Granulosicoccus antarcticus IMCC3135: one gene and its partner. The protein of the gene in region 1 binds, or shares a complex with, the protein of each later gene. Links are inferred from orthologs where the notes say so. Each region holds a gene or a part of one and is shown on either strand. Other genes may lie near its edges.

Region 1 (10,564 bases):
ATACGCATCGGCGCCCGCAGGTACTCGGTAACTTCGAGCCGGGTTTCCAGATTGTCGAAGGCGTCACGTGGCAAAGTCAGATACAGATCTTCAGCCACTCCCAAGCCGATAGTCTCTTGAGTTCCCATCCAGATGCGCGCCTGAGTCAGCTGTTCACCTGCCGAATAGACTTTGCGGGTCTTGAAGAAACGATAGCCATAATTGAGCAGGCGCTGGCTCTCGGTAACACGTGCCTTGTCACTGCTGGTACCCAGAACCACTGTGATCAGTCGCATATCATCACGAACTGCTGATGCCACCAGGCAATAGCCTGCAGCCTCTGTATGACCAGTCTTCATGCCATCGACAGAATCGTCACGCCATAACAGCGTATTGCGATTCTTCTGGGTTATTTCGTTGTAGGTAAATTCGCGCTCAGAATACAGTTCGTAGGTTTCTGGATGCTCGCGAATGATGGCACTGGCTATCAAGGCAAGATCGCTGGCGGTTGTGTAGTGCTCCGGATCAGGCAGGCCCGAGGCATTGGCAAAATGCGTTGCACTCATGCCCAGCCCTTCCGCGGTGCGGTTCATCATGTCGACAAAACCGGCTTCGCTGGCAGCAATATGCTCAGCCAGTGCAACACTGGCGTCATTGCCAGACTGGATTATCAGCCCGCGCAGCAAATCACCCAGTGGTACCAGGGTGCCGGCTTCAATGAACATGCGTGAACCCGGCATGGCCTGGGCCGCGGCTGAGACAATGACCGGCTCATCCAGCGTCACACTACCCCGCTTGAGCTCTTCTGAGACAACGTAGGCGGTCATGAGCTTGGTCAGGCTGGCAGGCTCGATGCGCATGTCCGGCTCTTTGGAGGCCAGAACCCTGCCGCTGGCATAATCGAACAGTAGATAGCTTTTAGCCGCCAGCTGCGGCGGTGCCGGCAACGGCGCGGCTGCCACGGCAGGGTTCACCGTTGTCAGCAAAACCATCAACAGGGCGACACTAAAACCCAAACAGAGAAGAAGGCGGGTGGATATGACTCGAGGGAACTTCATAGTAAAACCTGGCTGGATAGGCGCAAACCGTAAAATCTGCACAACAGTTTAAGGGATTAGTGGTTAGAGTTAATCAGGGGTTGGCCGAAATTACCTTGTAACTCTGGATTCCAGCCTGCGTCAGAGAACTCTGTGCATCTTTCATCGACTGCTCACTGGACAGGGGGCCGATACGCACGCGGAACAAATTGAGAGCCGCATCATGACTGATCTCTGCCGGCACTTCAGCCAGAAAGTTCTGCAAATTGTCGAGCATCGTCTCCGCGTTGCCAGCATTGGCAAAAGCCCCCACCTGGAGGTAGGTCCACTCGGACGCATCTTCTGATTCAGCGTTCAATAGTGGTTCGGGCAGCGGCTCGGATAACGCCTCGGCCGGACTTGCGACTTCGGCCTGAACCACAACAACCTTTGGCGGTGCAACCTCTGCCTCTGCCTGAATCTCAGGCTCGTGAGTGCTGAGGGCTTCTATGAAAACTTCCGTCTTGCCCTGCTCCAGCATATCCAGCTCGACCGCGGCTGCATATGACAAATCAATGATTCGATCTTCCACGAACGGACCACGATCATTAACCTTGACCACGATCGATTGCCCTGTATCGACACGTGTTACACGTACAAAAGTGGGCAACGGCAGATGCTTGTGGGCCGCTGTCAACAAGTGCATGTCATAAGGTTCACCACTGGAGGTGGGCCGACCATGAAACTTCTTGCCATACCAGGACGCCACGCCCCTCTCCTTGAAGCCCTCGGCACTGTCCAGCACTTGGTAGTCCTTGCCGAAGACCTTGTATTGAGTCGCGTTGCCGTAGCGTGATTTGGGCAGGTTCTCCACGATCACCTTACGCATGCTCAGACTGGCGGGGTCGCCGGGGCCATCGCCGGCAACGGCCAGCTTCCAGGCTGGCTGAGCGCCTACCGCAGAGCAACTACTCGTCAGGCCTGCTGCCAAGAGACAGACACCGACACGTAAGGTCAACATTTTCATGGGTCAGATTGAGCCAGGGTCGAGTCGATATTCTGTGCCAGTTGCAAGACAGCCATGGCATACAGACGACTGTGGTTGTAACGTGTTATCACATAAAAATTCTGATAGCCCACCCAGGCCTCTTCACCGTCGGCACCATCGAGCACCATGACTGACAGCAGACGTTCGTCAGCCGTACCGGCTTGCAGCTTGTCAGATCTGAAACCCAATGCCGAAACGCCCTGAGCCGTCACCGCAGGTGAGAGTGAACTTTGCACCAGGGTACTTACCGCATCAGGAATGGCGCCATCAAATTCCCAGCGATCTGCAACCGGCGCACCTTCGACCCAGCCGTGTATCGAAAAGTAGTTGGCAACCGAGCCAATCACATCCGCAATCGAATTGAACAGATCTCGTTTGCCATCGTTGTCAAAATCCACTGCGTACTGCTGATAGCTTGAGGAAATGAATTGCGGCACTCCCATGGCCCCCGCGTAGCTGCCCTGACGCTGATGAACATCCCAACCCTCGTTCTCGGCCAGTATCAGGAATTCTCCCAGCTCCTTGCGGAAGAACTCGGCTCTGGGTGGGTAGTCAAACCCCAGAGTGCTCAGGGAATCCAGTACATCGTATTTGCCTGTGATGCGTCCGTAGAAGGTCTCCACACCAATAATGGCCGTAATGATGGCGGGCGGCACCCCGTAGGTCTGCCTGGCACGTTCGAGCAACTCGGCGTGCTCGCTCATGAACTCCTGACCTTGGTCGATTCGTTTCTGTTTCAGAAAGATGGGGCGATACTGGGCCCAGGTCAGTGTACGTTCTGCCGGTCGGGAAATCGCATCGATCACTGCCTGCTGGTAGGTGGCACGCGACATGATACCTGCGAGGCGATTGCGATCAAGACCGCTGCTCTGACTCAGCTCATCCAGAAAGTCGCGCACATCCGTGCGCTGCAGGAATTTACCTGGCGGATTCCCATCGGGTACCTCGGTCGGTGTCTGAGTGGAATCTGCGAGCAGCGATGCACTTGTCATCGGGCTCAACAGTACCGTTGCCAATACGGCAAGAATTGAAAGCTTGATCATTATCGACATTCTAGTTCACAGATCCTGACAATTCAGGTGATCTTTACCTATCTGACATCAAACCAGTCAATCGGTGCCTGTCCATGCTCCTGTAACCACTGATTGGTCTTCGAAAAATGCCGGCACCCCATGAATCCACGGTGGGCCGATAACGGTGAAGGATGTGGTGCGGTTAATACATGATGACGTTTTTCATCAATGACCTGCCCCTTTTTCTGTGCATAACTGCCCCAGAGAAGAAATACCAGGTCGTCACGTTCATCACTGAGTTGCCGAATCACATTATCCGTAAAGGTTTCCCAACCACGCCCCTGATGGGAGGCCGCCTGACCATTCTCCACCGTCAGAACGCTGTTTAGCAGGAAAACACCCTGCTCGGCCCACGGAATCAGACAGCCATTGCGCGCAGCAGCCATCTTTGGCTCACCATCGTTCAGGTCGCTGTCAATTTCCTTGTACATGTTCAATAGCGAAGGTGGCACACGGACACCTTCGGGCACGGAGAAACTCAGCCCCTGTGCCTGCCCGGGTCCGTGGTAAGGGTCCTGCCCCAGGATCACGACCTTCACCTGATCGAATGGTGTCAGCGAGAACGCCTTGAACCAGTTACTCGAATGCGGAAAGATCACTGCCGACTGCGCTTTACGGGTTGCGAGATATTCTCGCAACTCACGCATGTAGGGAGCTGCAAATTCAGCGTCCAGACGGGTCTGCCAGCTGGGGTCAATTGCGGATTGTTGTGCCATACACAGAGTCTACCTGCTTGGTCGGGCGAATGGCTGAGGTATAGTATGTCGTCGCCGTGATTGAGACGGGCAACAAAGCCGTCTATCATCAGACCTATCTATCACCGCTCCGGACTTTCGACATCAGGCCCGTGCACCTAATCTATACCGGTTTGCTCGGCCTGTTGCCGGTCGCGACCTTATCATTGGTCGGCAGTACCTTCATCGTCAAAGACGTGCAGGCCGCCCAGTGCCCGGTTTCCCGGTTCGTCTATGAACCGGGGGCCTTTGCAAAGGTGCCCGGCGAGCAGATAGAAGCAGAGGCAGATCGAATAACCTCACAAGACGGCACTGTCTCCTTGGAAGGTAATACGACGGTTCGCTATCAGGGACGTGAGCTGGCGGCAGAAAACGCCTCTTACAACCCGACAACCGGCAAAGTCTCCGTCACCGGTGATCTGAAATTTCTCGGTGAAGGCTTTCAACTGGAGAGCAGTGATGCAGTCATCGACATGGACGATGACTTGTTCCGAACAGGACAAAGTGAATACGAGCTCGATCTCAATGGCAAGCGTGCGACGGGTACCGCAGAAACCATGGAACGCAATGCTGACGGCCATTTCATCATGGAAGCCGCCACCTATTCGACCTGCCCTCCAGGTGATCTGAGCTGGTTCGTTCGTGCAGATCGTATTGATCTTGACACCGAAGAAGGCGTCGGCACTGCCAGAGACTTGCGATTGGTCTTCAAGGGCGTGCCCTTGCTGGCCTTGCCAGTCTTCAGTTTCCCCATCAGCGACAAACGCAAGACCGGTTTTCTGGCACCGATTCTGGCACGCAGGGATACCACAGGGCTGGAACTGCATCTGCCGTGGTACTGGGACATCCGCCCTGACCTGGATGCCACTTTCACACCCCGTTTCATGAGCAAACGTGGGGTACAGCTGAAAAGCGAACTGCGCTACCTGAATCGCCAGGGATTGTGGACACTGGACCACGAGTACCTTAAAGATAGTGTGCTGGATGGACAGTCGCGGTATTTCACTCAACTAGCGCATGAAGGCAGTTTCAGTTCTGATCTCACCTCCTCCATCCTGGCCAGGCGGGTATCGGACACGGATTATCTGGACGACCTGAGTGACAGCTCAGAGATTGCCAGCATCACTCATCTGGAGCAACGAGCAGATCTGAACTATGAACGCGGCGGCGTGACGGCGCTGGCTCGTTTGCAAAGTTTTCAGACGGTTGACGACAGCATCTCCGCTGAGGACAGACCCCATCGACGACTGCCTCAACTCAAAGCCTCTGCACGTTCAAAACGACTGCCATTCGGTATTCGCAGTGACATCGAGGGCGAATTTGTCTATTTCGACAAAGATAATGCCGTCACCGGTGCACGAGTTGACATCAGGCCACGTTTGTCGCTGCCTATCGTGCGTGATGCCTGGTTCATCAAACCCAGCGTCGCTCACCAGTTCACCTATTACAACCTGAACAATACCAGTCCGGGTGGTGAAGACACCGGCTTCGAACCCAGCCGCAGCCGTAATCTTGACTCCCTGAGTGTCGACAGCGGCCTGTTCTTTGATCGTTCGCTGGATGAGCATGGCTCTGTGCAGACACTGGAACCTCGACTGTTCTACCTGAAAGTCCCTTATCGGGATCAATCGACCATTCCGATATTCGATTCCAGTGCCTTCGATTTCAACATCAGCCAGCTGTTTCGCGAAAACCGCTTCAGTGGCGCCGATAGAGTCGCCGATGCCAATCAGCTGTCCATGGCTTTGACGACACGCATGATTGACGGTGCCAGCGGCCAGGAACGGTTCAGTGCCAGTATTGGACAAATCCGCTATTTCGAAGATCGTCAGGTAACCTTATCGACGACTGATGAAGTGGATGAGCGTTACTATTCGGATTTTGTCGGCGAAGTTTCCACCAGTCTGAGCAAAGACTGGAACGGCAAAGGCAGCATCCAGTGGAATCCTGACAACGAAAGTACTGTGCGCAGCTCCTTATCACTCAGCTACCGCCCCGCACCCAGTCGCATTCTGAACTTGACACATCGTGTCGTAAACAGCGATGGCAGCGATGATAGTGAGGCCAGTTCACAGCAGATTGATCTCTCGGCACTCTGGGACATAGGCGACAACTGGCAGCTCGCCAGTCGATGGAACTACTCGCTGGATGCTGATCAAAGTATAGAGACGCTATTGGGTCTCGAATATGACAGTTGTTGCTGGGCAGTACGTTTTGCCGCCAGACGTTATATAGCGGACGATGGTGAAGAACATGACACCAGCATCTATTTCCAGCTGGTATTGAAGGGGCTTGCTCCACTTGGGCAAAACTATGGCGACTTGTTGGAAAATGCCATTTTGGGTTATCGAGACGACGTTCAATGATTGACAGATCAATGGTTCTGAAAAAACCCTCCAGCTGCACAGTTGCACTATTACTGGCCTGCCTGTGCACAGCACCGCTCACAACTCTGCAGGCTCAGAGTCAGCCAGGCACGCCTGCAACCGCCAGCGACGATATCGTCCTGGACGGTATTCGTGCCGTGGTCAACGAAGGGGTCGTACTTGATAGCGATGTTATCTCGGCTATCGAGTTCTTCAAGCAACAGGCTCGCAGTAATCGCCAGACTGTTCCGCCCGATGATGTACTCGCCAACCGGGTGCTCGAAGATCTCATCAATCAGGAAATTCGGCGACAGCACGCCCGTGAAACAGGTATCTCCACAGATGCTGCCAGTGTCAATCGCGCCATCGAGCAGATCGCCCGCAATAACAATATGGATACTCTGCAATTTCGTCAGACATTGCAGAACCAGGGTTTCAATTACGATTTGTTCCGTCAGAACATCGAGCAGGAGCTTCTGATGCAGCGCCTGATAGAACGTGAAGTGCAATCGCGCATTCGCGTGAGCCAACAGGAAATCGACGACTACGTCGACTCCATCAAGAATGATGCTGAAGAACAGCAACGCTACCGTATCCAGCACATTCTGCTGGCGGTCCCAGAATCGGCCACGGCCGAGCAAATGACCGATGCCGAAAGTCGTGCAGAGGAAGTTCTGACACGCCTGCGCGCCGGCGACGATTTTGCGGAAGTTGCAACAGCGCTATCGGATGGCGCCCGTGCCTTGCAAGGTGGCGATCTGGGATGGCGAACACTCCAGGAGCTACCCGAGTTTCTATCCACGGCTCTGAAAGACATGTCCCCTGGCGATCTCAGCGAACCTTTGCGCTCGGCTAACGGCCTGCACGTAATACGACTGTCTGACCGTCAAAGTGGCGACCAGACACAGCAGGAACAGACTCTGGCACGCCATATATTCATTGCCGGCGACGACTCTGATGTTGAGAATCGTTTGCGCGAGGTGCGCACACAGCTACTTGAAGGCGGCTCGTTTGACGAGCTTGCAGCCAAATTCAGCGAGGACCCGAACAGTGCCAAGAAAGGCGGCGAACTACCCTGGTTCTCCGAAGGACAGTTGCCACCTGCTATGGAAGATATGGCCAACTCTCTGGCTCTGAACGAGCTTAGCGAACCTTTTCGCACACAGTTTGGCTGGCACTTGCTGGAGGTCGTAGAACGACGTACGCAAGAAATCGATGAGAATGCCTTGCGTGAACAGGCCAATAACGCCCTGCGTCAAGGCAAGGTTGAGCAGGAAATCGAACGCTGGTCACGGCAGTTACGTGATGAGTCCTTCGTGGAAATTCGCAATTGAGTACTTGCATTGCCCTGACCCCCGGAGAACCTGCGGGTATCGGGCCTGATCTGACAGTCATGCTGGCGCAGAGCTCGCGCCAATCACGCATCGTCGCCATAGCCGATCGTGAAATGCTGCAGGAACGGGCAGAACTGCTCAAACTGCCCCTGCGGATACACGATTTTCAACCTGACAATCCGCAGCACTGCCAAGCGGCTCCATCGGGTGAAGCCATGGACCTGCCCGGCGAACTTTTCGTACAGCATGTTCCGGTGCACAACAAAGTCAGATGCGGTCAGCTGGACGCCAGCAATGGCCCCTATGTTCTGGCGACACTGAATGCTGCCGTGGATGGTTGCCTGAGCGGCCAGTATGGCGCCATGGTGACAGCCCCCTTGCACAAGGGCATCATCAACGATGCGGGCATTGCGTTCACCGGGCACACTGAATACCTGGCTGAACGCACCCACAGCGAGCCTGTCATGATGCTGACGGCCCAGACAGCTGACGGTCCCTTGCGGGTCGCTCTGGCCACGACACATTTACCGTTATCGGCTGTGCCAGCGGCACTCACCGCCCAGGTGCTGCGCCGTGCCCTGCAGATACTGCACAAGGATCTCATTGAACAGTTCGGCCTGGCGCAACCCCGAATTCTGGTCGCCGGACTCAACCCCCATGCCGGTGAAAGCGGACATATGGGTCGTGAGGAAATTGATGTCATCGAACCCGTACTCGCCGAGCTTCGTGCCAGCGGTATGGATCTGACAGGACCACTGCCTGCCGATACCTTGTTCACACCACAGCATCTGCAACATGCAGACGCGGTCATGGCCATGTTTCATGATCAGGGCTTGCCAGTGCTCAAATACGCAGGTTTTGGCAAGGCCATCAATATCACTCTGGGCTTGCCCATCATCCGCACCTCCGTTGACCATGGCACCGCCCTGGACAAGGCGGGTAGCGGCAACATCAACAGCGGCAGCCTCGGCGCCGCAATCGCACTCGCCACCCAACTGGTGGCATCGCGACAGGCTACAAACAACTCGTGAATCACAGAGCTCGCAAGCGCTTTGGCCAGAACTTCCTGCAAGACTTGAGCATCATTGAACGCATGCTGGCCGCCATGCGTCTGGAAAGAGACGATCCGGTGGTGGAAGTGGGTCCCGGCCTGGGCGCACTGACCCTTCCCTTGCTGGAGCGACTCGATCGCCTGGCCGTGGTTGAAATCGATAGAGATCTCATCCAGCTACTGGAAGCCCGCAACCTTGATGGCCTGACCATACATAACGGCGATGTCATGAAGTTCGACTTCAATGCTCTGGCCGCGGAACTGGCAGGTAGCGCGCCGACAGAGCACTCATTGCGCGTGGTCGGCAACCTGCCCTACAACATCGGCACACCGTTGCTGATACAACTGCTTGATTGCCATGAACAGATTCGTGATGTACACGTCATGCTGCAAAAGGAAGTCGTCGACCGGCTGCATGCCGATCCCGGCACTCGCGCTTTTGGACGACTCAGCGTATTGATGCAAAGCGTCTTTGAAGTAACCCCACTGTTTACGGTCCCGCCCGAGTCATTTGACCCGGCACCCAAGGTACAGTCAGCGGTGGTGCGCCTGAAACCACGCACGGATGCCCCTGACAAGGCATTTCTGGCAGCATTGCAAGCCTGTACCCGTATCGCCTTTGCCAGCAAACGCAAGACGCTCCGAAACAACTTCAAGGGCTATCTTGATGAGGCGGCACTGGAAAATCTGCAAATCAACCCCCAGGCCCGAGCAGAAACTCTGAACCTTGAAGCGTTTTATCGCATAGCAAAACAGTTGGGTGATGTGCAAGCGGTGTTAAAATAGGCAATCTCACTCAGGACTCCGACACCATGGACCTCAACATCAGTGATGGTATCCAGGTAGATGTGGATACCCTGTATGTGGAATCCGAATCAGACCCGGATAACAATCGCTTTGTTTTCGCCTACACCATTACTATTCGTAACATAGGCGAAATCCCGGCTAAATTAATGACTCGTCACTGGGTCATTCGTGATGCGAATGGCAAGGTGCAGGAAGTCCAGGGCGACGGTGTGGTCGGCGAACAGCCTCACCTGAAACCCGGCGAAGGCTTCCAGTACACCAGCGGCACAATGCTGGAAACTTCCATGGGAACCATGGGAGGCAGTTATTGCCTGGTGACCGATACAGGCGAGGAATTCAAGGCACCGATCGCAGACTTCCTGCTCTCAGCGCCTCGCACATTGCATTAGACTCTATCGACCTTATCCGGACTTCGACCCGGTAAACCTGCAGACAACCCGCATGACAACTTATGCCATCGGCGATCTGCACGGTTGCCTGACACCGCTACATCGCTTGCTCGATCATCTGGCGTTTGATCCAAACGCCGATACCTTGTGGTTTGTCGGTGATCTGGTCAATCGAGGTCCGGACTCCCTGAATGTGCTTCGCTTCGTCCGCTCCCTGGGCGATAGTGCCATCAGTGTTCTGGGCAACCACGATCTGCACCTGCTTGCAGTAGCCCATGGAATTCGGAAAAATTCGGGCAAGGACACCTTGCAGGAAATTCTGGACGCCCCGGATAGAGACGAGCTTCTGCATTGGCTGGCTGCACGCCCATTGATGCATGTAGACAAAGCACTGGGCCATACGCTGGTGCATGCGGGCATTCATCCTCACTGGACACTGCAGAACGCACAAAAACTCAGCGCCGAGCTGCACTTGACACTGACCCGGGAGCTGGAAGATTTTCTGTCGTATATGTACGGCAATACACCCGATCAATGGAGCAAGAAACTCTCTCCCAAAAAACGCCGACGATTTGCCATCAATGCGTTCACCCGCATGCGCTATTGTCGTTCGGATGGCAGCCTGGAGCTGGATTTTAACGGCGCACCCGCACGGGCACCCGAATCACTGCTTCCCTGGTATGCCCTGCCCGATCGCAAATCGCTGCCCACCACGCTCATCTTCGGCCACTGGTCCAGCCACCCCAGCCTATGCCGTCCCGGCGTTA
Region 2 (10,541 bases), 3.3 Mb from region 1 along the record:
TCTGCTATCAGGCCTTCAGTGTTCATCAGCACGTAGCGGGTCGCATTGAACAGCTTGTTACAGAAGTTGCGATAGCCTTCGACGCGCTTCATGTCAAAGCGGATGTCTCGGCCATTAGAGGCGAGTGAAGCAAAGGTGAAGCGCAATGCATCGGTACCGTAGCCCGGGATGCCGTCGGCAAATTCCTTGCGAGTCTGCTCTTCGATGGCCTGTGCCTTGTGCTCCTGCATCAGGTTGGCGGTGCGCTTGGTTACCAGAGCTTCCAGTTCGATGCCATCAATGATGTCCAGTGGGTCCAGGACATTACCTTTGGACTTGGACATTTTCTGGCCCGATGCATCGCGTACCAGTCCATGCATATAGACATCGCGGAAGGGCACCTTGCCATCCATGAAATAGGTGCCGAACATAACCATGCGGGCAACCCAGAAGAAAATGATGTCGAAACCGGTGACCAATACAGAGCCGGGATAGAATTCCTCGAGTCTGTCGGTCTTCTCCGGCCAGCCCAGTGTGGCAAAAGGCCAGAGAGCTGATGAGAACCAGGTATCCAGTACATCGTCGTCCTGACGCAGTGCCAGATCATCGCTCAGTGAATATTTGGTACGTACAGCAGCTTCGTTTTCAGCAACATAGATGTTGCCAGCCTCGTCATACCAGGCAGGAATGCGGTGTCCCCACCAGATCTGGCGACTGATGCACCAGTCCTGGATATTCCCCAGCCACTGATTGTAGGTGTGAGTCCAGTTGTCCGGCACGAAGTTGATGCTGCCATTCGAGACCGCATCCAGAGATGGCTGGATAATGGCCGCGTGTCCACCGGGCCGTCCATCAGCTTGCTTTTCACTTGTCAGATCAACGTACCACTGGTCGGTCAGATAGGGTTCAACCACGACACCTGAACGATCGCCTCTGGGTACCATCAGCTTGTGTGGCTTGATCTCGACCAGCAGGCCGGCCGCTTTCATGGCAGCGACTACTTTCTTCCGGGCCTCGAAGCGATCCAGCCCACGATATTCCTCAGGCACCACATCATTCATGGCGGCATCGTCGGTCAGGATATTAATGACTTCCAGATTATGGCGCTGTCCGAGTGCATAGTCATTGAAGTCATGTGCCGGTGTGATCTTTACGCAACCCGAACCGAATTCGGGATCGACATAGTCATCGGCAACGATGGGGATCTCACGACCAACCAGTGGCAGCGTGATGGTTTTGCCCACCAGGTGGCTGAAACGCTCGTCTTCTGGGTGCACGGCTACTGCAGAATCACCGAGCAGTGTTTCAGGTCGTGTGGTGGCAATGACCAGTGAGCCACTGCCGTCAGTGAGTGGGTAGCGGAAATGCCAGAGACTGCCATCTTCTTCTTCACTGAGTACTTCCAGATCGGAGAGGGCTGTGTGCAAGACAGGGTCCCAGTTGACCAGTCGTTTGCCACGATAGATGAGGCCATCATCATGCAGGCGGATAAAAACATCCTGCACCGCTGCGGACATGCCTTCATCCATGGTGAAACGTTCGGCTTGCCAGTCAGGTGAGGCTCCCAGACGGCGTAACTGTTTAGTAATGGTGCCGCCGGATTCCTCCTTCCATTTCCAGACGCGTTCGAGAAAAGCTTCGCGACCCAGGTCGTGGCGTGTCTTGCCTTCCTTGTTGATCTGGCGCTCGACCAGCATCTGTGTGGCGATACCAGCATGATCGCAGCCAGGTTGCCACAGTGTCTTGTCACCCAGCATGCGGTGATAACGAATCAGGGCATCCATGATGGTGTCCTGAAACGCATGCCCCATATGCAGCGTGCCGGTTACATTGGGAGGCGGGATCATGATGCAGTAGGGTTCGCCTTCACCCTGGGGGGCAAAATAGCCGTTCTGTTCCCAGATGTCGTACCAACGCTCTTCGATGGCTTTCGGGTTGTATGTCTTATCCATCTTGATAGTGTACTTCTTCAGTAGCGTCTAGGGGCTGTGTGTCAACGGCACAAGTCACTTCACTGTAGGAGGTGTCACCACCTGACAGATGTTTGGAATGGCCAGAGTATGAGTATAGATCTAGATTTTGTGATGATGTAGCGGATAGCCGCGCTGCTGATAGAAGCGGTAGCGCAAGCGGCCCGCGCTCTGCACGTCAGGCTCTTCATTGATGACTTCCAGGGTTCTTTCGAAACGCGAGAAGAAGGGGGGAACCTGTTCTGCCAGATTGATCAGTAAGGTTCGATCGGGTGCTGGTGCACCCGTCGACAAGTGGACTGGATCGTTGTCCGATGTGCTGAAAACATGATTTGCGGGTAATAATTGATGGGCGATGAAACTCAATGCCCGGAAATCCCACAGTGTTTGATCAAGCGTTATCAGCTGCTCATCCGAATCGCTATGGATGAGGACCTTCTGGTTCTGGCCGATCGCCTTTTCAGCCAGCTTGCAGACAAGTTGCAGGCGAGCAAGCGGATCGTTATTTGCCAGCACGTAGAAGTCGATCCTTGTCATTGAATCAATCCAGTCGGTTGTAGAGAAATTGCATCAGTAGTGGAACGGGTCGACCTGTTGCGCCTTTCTCCTTGCCACTGTTCCAGGCGGTACCGGCAATGTCCAGATGCGCCCAGTTGAATTGTTTGGCAAATCGGGACAGGAAGCAGGCCGCGGTAATGGTACCTGCCGGACGTCCGCCGATATTAGCCATATCGGCAAAGTTGGAGTCCAGCTGAGATTGGTATTCGTCCCATAATGGCAGAGACCAGCATCGATCTCCCGTTTGCTCGCCGGCAGATAACAAGGCGTTGATGGTGTTCTGATCATTTCCAAGCACGGCGCTGGCAACTTTGCCCAATGCAACGATGCAGGCTCCGGTGAGTGTTGCCATGTCGACGACCGTGTCTGGCTTGAAGCGTTCAGCATAGGTCAGGGCATCGCAAAGCACCAGTCGGCCTTCGGCATCGGTGTTAAGTATCTCGATGGTCTGTCCCGACATCGAGGTCACGACATCGCCGGGTCTGCAGGCATCGCCGTCCGGCATGTTTTCAGCAGCCGCCACGATACCAATGACATTCAAGGGCAGGCCGAGCATGGCAACGGCATTCATCACACCGAATACGCTGGCCGCACCGCACATGTCGTACTTCATTTCATCCATGCCCTCGGAGGACTTGATGGAGATGCCGCCGGTGTCGAATGTCACCCCCTTGCCAATGAATACGATTGGTTTACCCGCCTTCGGACGACCTTGATATTCCATGACAATGAGTTTGCCCGGTTGTCTGCTGCCGCGTGATACTGCCAGAAAAGCACCCATTCCAAGCGATTCCATTTCCTCTTCGCTGACGATGGTGGTCGCAAGATTCTCATGTTCATCGGCCAGTGCCAGAGCCTGGTCTGCCAGATAACTCGGCGTACAGGTATTAGGTGCAAGATTGCCCAGGTCTCGTGCGACAGACATGCCTGCTGCTGTGGACTGACCGCGATCAACCGCTTCGCTGACAGCTTCCAGCCGGGCTTTGTCTGTGCTCAGTATCACCTCGTTCAGCGATGCCTGTGCAGGCATGTTGCTGCGTGTGTGAAGTGTGAATACATAGCTGGAGCCGACAATATCGATCGCCAGTTGCTCTGCCATGGCAGGCGCTGAAATGCCATCCATGCTGACCGTATTGAGACAATCACTGATAGCCAGAGTGGCAGGGCTTGCCAGTAAGGCTTTGCTGGCCGCCTTGCTGGCGGTGCGCCAGAGCGAGGCGGCTCCGGCAGCGCGATCGCCCAGGCCCACCAATAGAACACGTGAAGCAGGCGTGCCTGCAAGGCCATGAAGCATGAGCGTCTCTGCGTTCTTGCCAGAAAAATCGCCACTGGCAAACAAGGCTTTGATACGGCCCTGAGACTCACTGTCTATCTTGCGAGCCGCTCCTTTGAGCTTGCCATCGGCATTCAGGAAAACCAATTGGCAGGCATTCTCCGCTGTACGCGGCAATCGGGTGGCAACGTTGATCTGCATTCGGTCTATTATCCTTGAATGGTTAGTGCGCTTAGTGTACTTCAGCTTATGAAGTACACTTGCAACTGACAAGCATTACTGCACACTTGTCTGCGGTGTCAGGCAGTCATATAGACAAACTGAACGTCGATAGCCCGTCCATGGATAACCTGTTTTCATATGCGCATACTTGATCGCTACCTGATGAAGGAAATGCTGGTTACCTGGCTGGCGGTGCTGATCGTCCTGCTGGTGATCATGATTGGCAACGTGCTGGGGCGTAGCTTGTCGAGCGTGACCGATGGCGCCATACAGGCAGACATGCTGCTGGTGCTGGTCGGAGTAAAATCGATCAGTCTTCTGGTTACCTTGATTCCTCTGGGGCTCTACCTGGGTATTCTGCTTGCCCATGGCAGGTTCTACAGGGATAACGAGATGACTGTCATGCAAGCCTGTGGTGTGGGCTGGATGGATCTGCTCCGACCGACTGCTGTCATTGGTGTGCTGGGGGTGGTGATGATCGGCGTGCTGACTGTTTTTGCCTCACCCTGGGCTGCTCGTTACGAACAGCAGCTCAAGCAGACGATCCGCGATCAGTCGGCGTTGAGTCTGGTGACGCCGGGTAAGTTCATAGAATCCAGTGATGGCAATACCGTATTTTTCGCACGTAAGAGTAATCCTGAAAAAACCCAGTTCAACGATGTCTTCATGTTTCGGCAGAAAGGCGACAAGCCACCGGCCGTGGACTCTGCTCGTATAGCCTCTTATCAAGTGGATCCTGATAGCGGTGATGAATACCTCATTTTTACTGATGGACAAACCAGTGTCGGTACACCTGGGGACGATGAATATACGATTACCGATTTCAAGCGTCAGGGTATCCTCAGGCCTCGTGAGACTCCTGGCGAGCCGCACCTGATCGTTAAAGGCAAACGCCTTTCAGAGTTGTGGGGAACGGGTGATCGTGCCGATCAGGCTGAGTTGCAATGGCGAATTTCCATACCGCTAGCTGCATTGTTGCTGGCTTTACTGGCTGTGCCGTTGAGCTATACGTCTCCTCGCGAAGGCCGCTTCGGGAAAATTGCAATCGCCATACTGATTTATATTCCCTATGCAAATCTGCTAGTGCTGATGCGTAAATGGATTGCCGCAGGGGCAATACCTGCCTGGGTCGGGCTCTGGCCAGTGCATGTGGCGGTTGTTTGTCTGATCATATTTCTACTGGCTAGAAGAGTGGGATGGACGTGGTTGTTCGCCAGAAATCGCATTCATCAAAACCCTGCTCTTCGAGGAGTTGCGTGATGTTCGGCATTCTGGACCGTTACATTGGGCGTTCAATTCTGCTGACGAGTCTGTTGGTGCTGATGACGCTAGTCACTCTGGCCAGTATCTTTGCCTTCATCAGTGAGTTGGATGATGTCGGCAAAGGCAGCTATACAGTGACCGATGCTGTGCAGTATGTTTTCCTGACGATACCAGGCAAGGCCTATATGTTGTTTTCACCCGCGGTGTTGCTGGGTAGTTTGCTGGGGCTCGGAGGTCTGGCATCCAATAGCGAATTGACTGTCATGCGGGCTGCCGGAATCTCGGGCGGCAGGATTATTCGGGCTGTTGTTATTACAGGCGTAGGGCTGATGTTGTTGATCGCCTTGCTGGGTGAGACGATCATGCCGCGAGCTGAACAGATAGCTGAAGAGCTTCGGCTGACGGCACTTGAAAAACGCCTGTCAGTAAAGGGAAGTCGGGGGCTTTGGCTGAAATCGGCAGATCAGTATGTCAATGTGGGTACCGTCATGCCTGACTTTACGCTGCTGGATGTCAGCGTTCATCGCTTCGATAGTAATGCTCTGAGCATGTCAATGAGTGCTGCCAGAGCTCAATTGCAAGACGATGACGATTGGTTGCTTGAAGATGTCAAACTGACTCGACTGACCCCGTCCGATGTTGTCAGCGAGCAATTGAAGAGCATCACCTGGACGGAGTTTGTCCGTCGAAATGCCGGCACCACGGCTGATGATGTCAAAATTTCTGACGTGCCGGACTTGGTAAGTGCTGATGTGCTCAAGAGCATTTCGGTGTCAACGGAGAGTCTTTCAGCGAACAATCTGCATGATCAGATTCAGTATCTCAAAGAGAATCAACTGGACAGTAGACGTATTGAACTTGCTTTTTGGGTGAAAATAGCAAGTCCGCTGTCGACGCTTGTCATGTTGATGCTTTCACTGCCATTCGTGTTTGCATCGCAGCGCACTGGTGGAGCAGGGCAGAAGATCTTCATCGGTATCATGCTTGGCATTATCTATGTGCTTTTGAACAAACTGCTGACGCAGCTTGCGCTGGCGAACGGCCTATCTCCCTTGCTCAGTGCGCTGCTGCCATTGATTGTCTTTCTGGGTATTGCGCTAGTAGGTATAAAGCGGACAACATGACTCTCTGCGAGTTCTGTTTCAAGGCTGAAGCCGGTCTTGCAATATTCCTATAACTATTTGTAATACTTGATTATTTTCGTTCTGCTTAAGCTGTCGTGCAAGGCGAGTCCTTGCTTTGAAAAAGGCATGTACAGTAACGAAATACCAAATAGAAGAAAGCCTGTCAGGTAGCGGGCAACAGACTGCTTCAAGGTGATTGTCTCACTGTCCAACGCCTCTACTCTGAGGCGCCAGGCACGCATGCCGAGTGTTTGCCCACCATGCCTCCAGAACCAGTCGAAGAACAGAAAAGCGACGATGAAAAGAAACAGGTAGAAGGCGAAACTCTGAATGGCATGACCGTGATTGAACGCGATGGCAATGGCCGTGATGATAAAAAAAATTGCTATTAACAAGAGCCCATCGTAAAGAAATGATGCGGCGCGTCGAAACATCAGAGATAGGGTGGGTTTTACGTTTTCCATTTGCATTGATTGAATGTGTGAATGTGCTGGGTAAAGGTCGGTTAATAAAGCAGGCACAACATATGCGATAAGCAGGCGGTGCTTGTCTTGATATTTGCAAAACAGATGGTGTTAGCAAAAGTTTTGCAATGTGTATTTTTGATTCAATTGTATGTTGCAGTTGAAATAGTAATGCACTATGTGGACAATGCGCCCATAGGGCATAAGTTGTTTTGATTTGCAACTGAAGTTTGCGGGGCTTTGAGGCGTAAGTCTTGAGATTTCGTATCAAGTTCGAACGAGATGAAGCATGACACTTGAATATCATTTGAGAGTGCAGTGAACATCGAAGTCGAATGAATAGGGACAGTCTGTTTGGCTGTAGTGGGAGTCCGACGTCATGGCTCCTTGTTATTTGATTTTTAATTCAAGGTCAGGAGTGAACCATGGCTCGAGTGAGCAAACCGGCTGCAGCTAAACCTGCTAAAGCCGCCAAGAAGGCTAGCAGTAAAAAGCGCGTTACCAAGAAAACAGCAACCGGTGAAACAGTTGCCAGCAAGAAGAAAGCAGTAGGCAAGAAAAAGACTGTAGCCAAGAAAAAAGCAGTAGCCAAGAAAAAAGTTGTGGCAAAAAAGGCTACCAGTAAAAAAGCCGTTGGCAAGAAGAAGGCAGTCGGCAAGAAAAAGGCCGTTGCCAAGAAAGCAGTTGCCAAAAAGGCTGTCAGTAAAAAGAAGGCAGCTGGCAAGAAAAAAGCAGTGGCCAAGAAGGCGGTAGCAAAAAAGGCCGTTGCCAAGAAAGCTGTCGCAAAAAAGGCTGTTGCCAAGAAGGCTGTTGCGAAAAAAGCGGTAACAAAAAAAGCTGTCGCCAAGAAGGCCGTCGCAAAAAAGCCAGTAAGCAAGAAAAAGGCTGTTACCAAGAAACGCGCTACCAAGAAGAAAGCAAGCAGCTCAGCCAGCTGATCCAGCTATCATCCGGTCCAGCAGCTGATCAGTTTTAAATTGAACAGCTATTGGACTGGATCTTGAGCGGGAAGTGAACCGGTTGAGGATTCCCTGGTGCGGAAATTTTCCCGATGCTTCAGAGTATTGGCGATGAAAAGTGAGTGAATGGGTATACCTCTACCTGATCCCCGATCTGAGCACCCTCTGAGTTGAGTTCGAGTGCAATCAGGCAGTTTGCCTTGTGCAGTGAGCTAAGCACATGTGAATCCTGCAGCCCTGTGGTACCCACCGTCCAATTATTCTGACTGTCCTTCTGCATGATGGCTCGCTGATATTCGACGCGTCCAGGATTCTTGCGTAGCGAGTCGGTCACTGGCAATCTCAATGGCGCAGGCAGTGGAAGCTCATGGCCCAGCATGTATCGAATTGAGGGATTGACGAATATCAGTGCCGTGATGGCAGCCGATACTGGATTACCAGGCAAGCCGAAATAGCATTGTCCGGGGCGACTGAAGCCGAATGTCAGCGGTCTGCCGGGCTTCATGGCGATTTTCCACAAATCTACCTGGCCTGTACGTTCGAGCACACTGCGTACATGGTCGGCATCGCCGACAGATACGCCGCCGCTGGATATGATGATATCAACCTCACTTGCGGCATTCAGTGTTTCTTCCAGTGCTTCTTCTGAGTCCTTGCAGATACCCAGATCAATGAGTTCAACGGCACTGCTGGCAAGCATCGCCTGCAACAACGGGCGGTTGGCATCATAGATCTGTCCCGGTTCAAGTAGGTTTCCCGGTTCTCGGAGTTCATCGCCCGTCGAGAGCAAAGCGATACGCAGGACTCTGAAGACCACCAGGTGGGTGATGCCGTGAGCGGCAAGCAGTGCAAGTTCGGAGGGGCCTATTCGACTGCCTTTGCTGAGCAGTATGTCGCCCTCTTGACTGTCGGTGCCGGGGTTGCGTACGTGTAGTCCAGCGTGGGGTGCGACCTTGACCACGATCATGTCATCGCAACGTTCGACATTCTCCTGTTGAACAACTGCATCTGCATCATCGGGTACCCGTGCACCTGTTGTGATTCGCTGGCAGCTTTGAGCTGGCATGTGGTCGGTGCCTGGGTGTCCGGCAATCGACCGGCCTTCCAGTCGCAGGGGGTTTTCGCAGTCGGCAGCTCGTACGGCATAGCCGTCCATGGCGGAGGCCCTGAATGAGGGAACCGACATGGGGGAGATCACATCCTGTGCACAGATGCGGCCCAGTGCATTGCTGCAGTCGATATCCTCCGTCTCTGTTATGCGTGGTAATCCATTCTGGATACGTTCCAGCGCCTGCTCGATACTCAAGGCTGATGGATCTGCATCGCAGATAGGGCGTGGTGGCAACTTCATGTGTATGCTTGTTCAATGGGCAAACCCTATGCTAACGCCAAGTCGACTGGAGCGCGCGATCGCAGGCGTGTAAAAAAACCTGAACTGCCTGCACAAGATGCAGATCTGTTATTGCGATTTGCCGACAGCCAGTTGGTCGAGCAAGGCTTGAGCACCCATACGATCAATGCCTATGGCAGTGATCTGCGTTTCTTTGCCATCGCCTTGCAGTCAAGTGACACCGGATTACTGGCGGCCCAACGGGCCGATGTCATGGCTTTTCTGAGTAGCCGCATCAGCGATGGCAGCAGTGCGCGTAGTGCTGCACGACTGTTATCTGCATTGCGACGTTTCTACGCCTGGTGTTTGCGCGAGAAATTGATTGTTGAGAATCCGACCGCTCTGGTCAGCTCCCCCGGTATGGGCAGGCCCTTGCCCAAGGTGATTACCGAATCAGAAGTGCAGGCACTTCTTCAGGCGCCTCTCGCTAGTGAGGATCTGGGTTTACGTGATCGAGCCATGCTGGAACTACTTTATGGCTGTGGGCTGAGAGTCTCAGAGCTTGTGGGTCTGACCGTTGATCAGGTGAACCTGAATCAGGGTGTCATGCGTGTCTGGGGCAAAGGCAGCAAGGAGCGACTCATCCCTATGGGGGATGTATCCATTGACTGGATAACACGTTATATGAGTGTCGCTCGACCATCATTGATGCGCGATAGCACTGATGTACTGTTTCTATCCAATCGTGGTGCTGCGATGACCCGGCAGGCTTTCTGGTATCGCATCCGGGCGCATGGGATCAGTGCGGGCATTCGTACACCGCTTTCGCCTCATGTTCTACGACATGCCTTTGCTACGCATCTGGTGAATCATGACGCCGATCTTCGTGTCGTTCAGTTGTTGCTGGGACACAGTAACTTGTCCACCACTCAGATATATACGCACGTGGCGAGCGAGCGACTGAAGTCCTTGCATCGTGCACATCATCCACGTGGGTAATGTGCTACGGCGCAATATTTTGTGTTTTTAGATGGAACTTACGGCATCATCAAGGCACTAATAATCAAGAATTAGCAAGGATCTGACGATAGCAAGTTCGGATCTGACATCAAAACCTGTGAACTGGCCTGTTTCCTGCGAATATCTCACAATGAACATCCGTATAAAATTCAGATCTCTAATCGCCTTCATTGTCATTTCCATGGCAATCAGCTCCCATGCTCTGGCAGAGTCATCTATTGACGAAGTCAAGGAGAGGATCTCCGAGAAGCTTCCGGGCATCTCGGTAACCAGTCTGGTCAAGTCCGAGCTACCTGGTCTGTTCGAACTGGTTACTGATGGACAAATCTATTACGTTGATGAATCAGCCGAATACCTTGTAGATGGCAGTCTCATCCGT

What was found.
Region 2: IMCC3135_RS10365 (region 1) and lptG share a complex: the UniProt entries of both Escherichia coli proteins name them as parts of the lipopolysaccharide transport and assembly complex. The link is inferred for Granulosicoccus antarcticus IMCC3135 from one-to-one orthologs.

The regions. Positions count from the first base shown.
Region 1 is NZ_CP018632.1:2,374,610-2,385,173, reverse strand. What follows is about bases 3,567-6,589. They hold IMCC3135_RS10365 (LPS-assembly protein LptD), read left to right. Parts: upstream 3,567-3,963; coding sequence 3,964-6,216; downstream 6,217-6,589. Other genes in these bases: IMCC3135_RS10360 (peptidylprolyl isomerase), read left to right, coding at 6,213-6,589; ung (uracil-DNA glycosylase), read right to left, coding at 3,567-3,832. Outside these bases: IMCC3135_RS10385 (D-alanyl-D-alanine carboxypeptidase family protein), read right to left, coding at 1-1,037; IMCC3135_RS10380 (septal ring lytic transglycosylase RlpA family protein), read right to left, coding at 1,111-2,022; mltB (lytic murein transglycosylase B), read right to left, coding at 2,019-3,086; more of ung, read right to left, coding at 3,134-3,566; more of IMCC3135_RS10360, read left to right, coding at 6,590-7,550; 4-hydroxythreonine-4-phosphate dehydrogenase PdxA, read left to right, coding at 7,547-8,581; 16S rRNA (adenine(1518)-N(6)/adenine(1519)-N(6))-dimethyltransferase RsmA, read left to right, coding at 8,578-9,387; Co2+/Mg2+ efflux protein ApaG, read left to right, coding at 9,414-9,797; IMCC3135_RS10340 (symmetrical bis(5'-nucleosyl)-tetraphosphatase), read left to right, coding at 9,850-10,564. UniProt on the Escherichia coli protein: Together with LptE, is involved in the assembly of lipopolysaccharide (LPS) at the surface of the outer membrane. Contributes to n-hexane resistance.
Region 2 is NZ_CP018632.1:5,670,590-5,681,130, reverse strand. Bases 4,326-7,325 are described here. They hold lptG (LPS export ABC transporter permease LptG), read left to right. Parts: upstream 4,326-5,261; coding sequence 5,262-6,389; downstream 6,390-7,325. Other genes in these bases: IMCC3135_RS24630 (histone H1-like repetitive region-containing protein), read left to right, coding at 7,279-7,325; IMCC3135_RS24635 (RDD family protein), read right to left, coding at 6,443-6,859; lptF (LPS export ABC transporter permease LptF), read left to right, coding at 4,326-5,262. Outside these bases: IMCC3135_RS24660 (valine--tRNA ligase), read right to left, coding at 1-1,931; IMCC3135_RS24655 (DNA polymerase III subunit chi), read right to left, coding at 2,052-2,486; IMCC3135_RS24650 (leucyl aminopeptidase), read right to left, coding at 2,491-3,981; more of lptF, read left to right, coding at 4,141-4,325; more of IMCC3135_RS24630, read left to right, coding at 7,326-7,791; molybdopterin molybdotransferase MoeA, read right to left, coding at 7,910-9,163; site-specific tyrosine recombinase XerD, read left to right, coding at 9,179-10,141; IMCC3135_RS24615 (DsbC family protein), read left to right, coding at 10,293-10,541. UniProt on the Escherichia coli protein: Part of the ABC transporter complex LptBFG involved in the translocation of lipopolysaccharide (LPS) from the inner membrane to the outer membrane.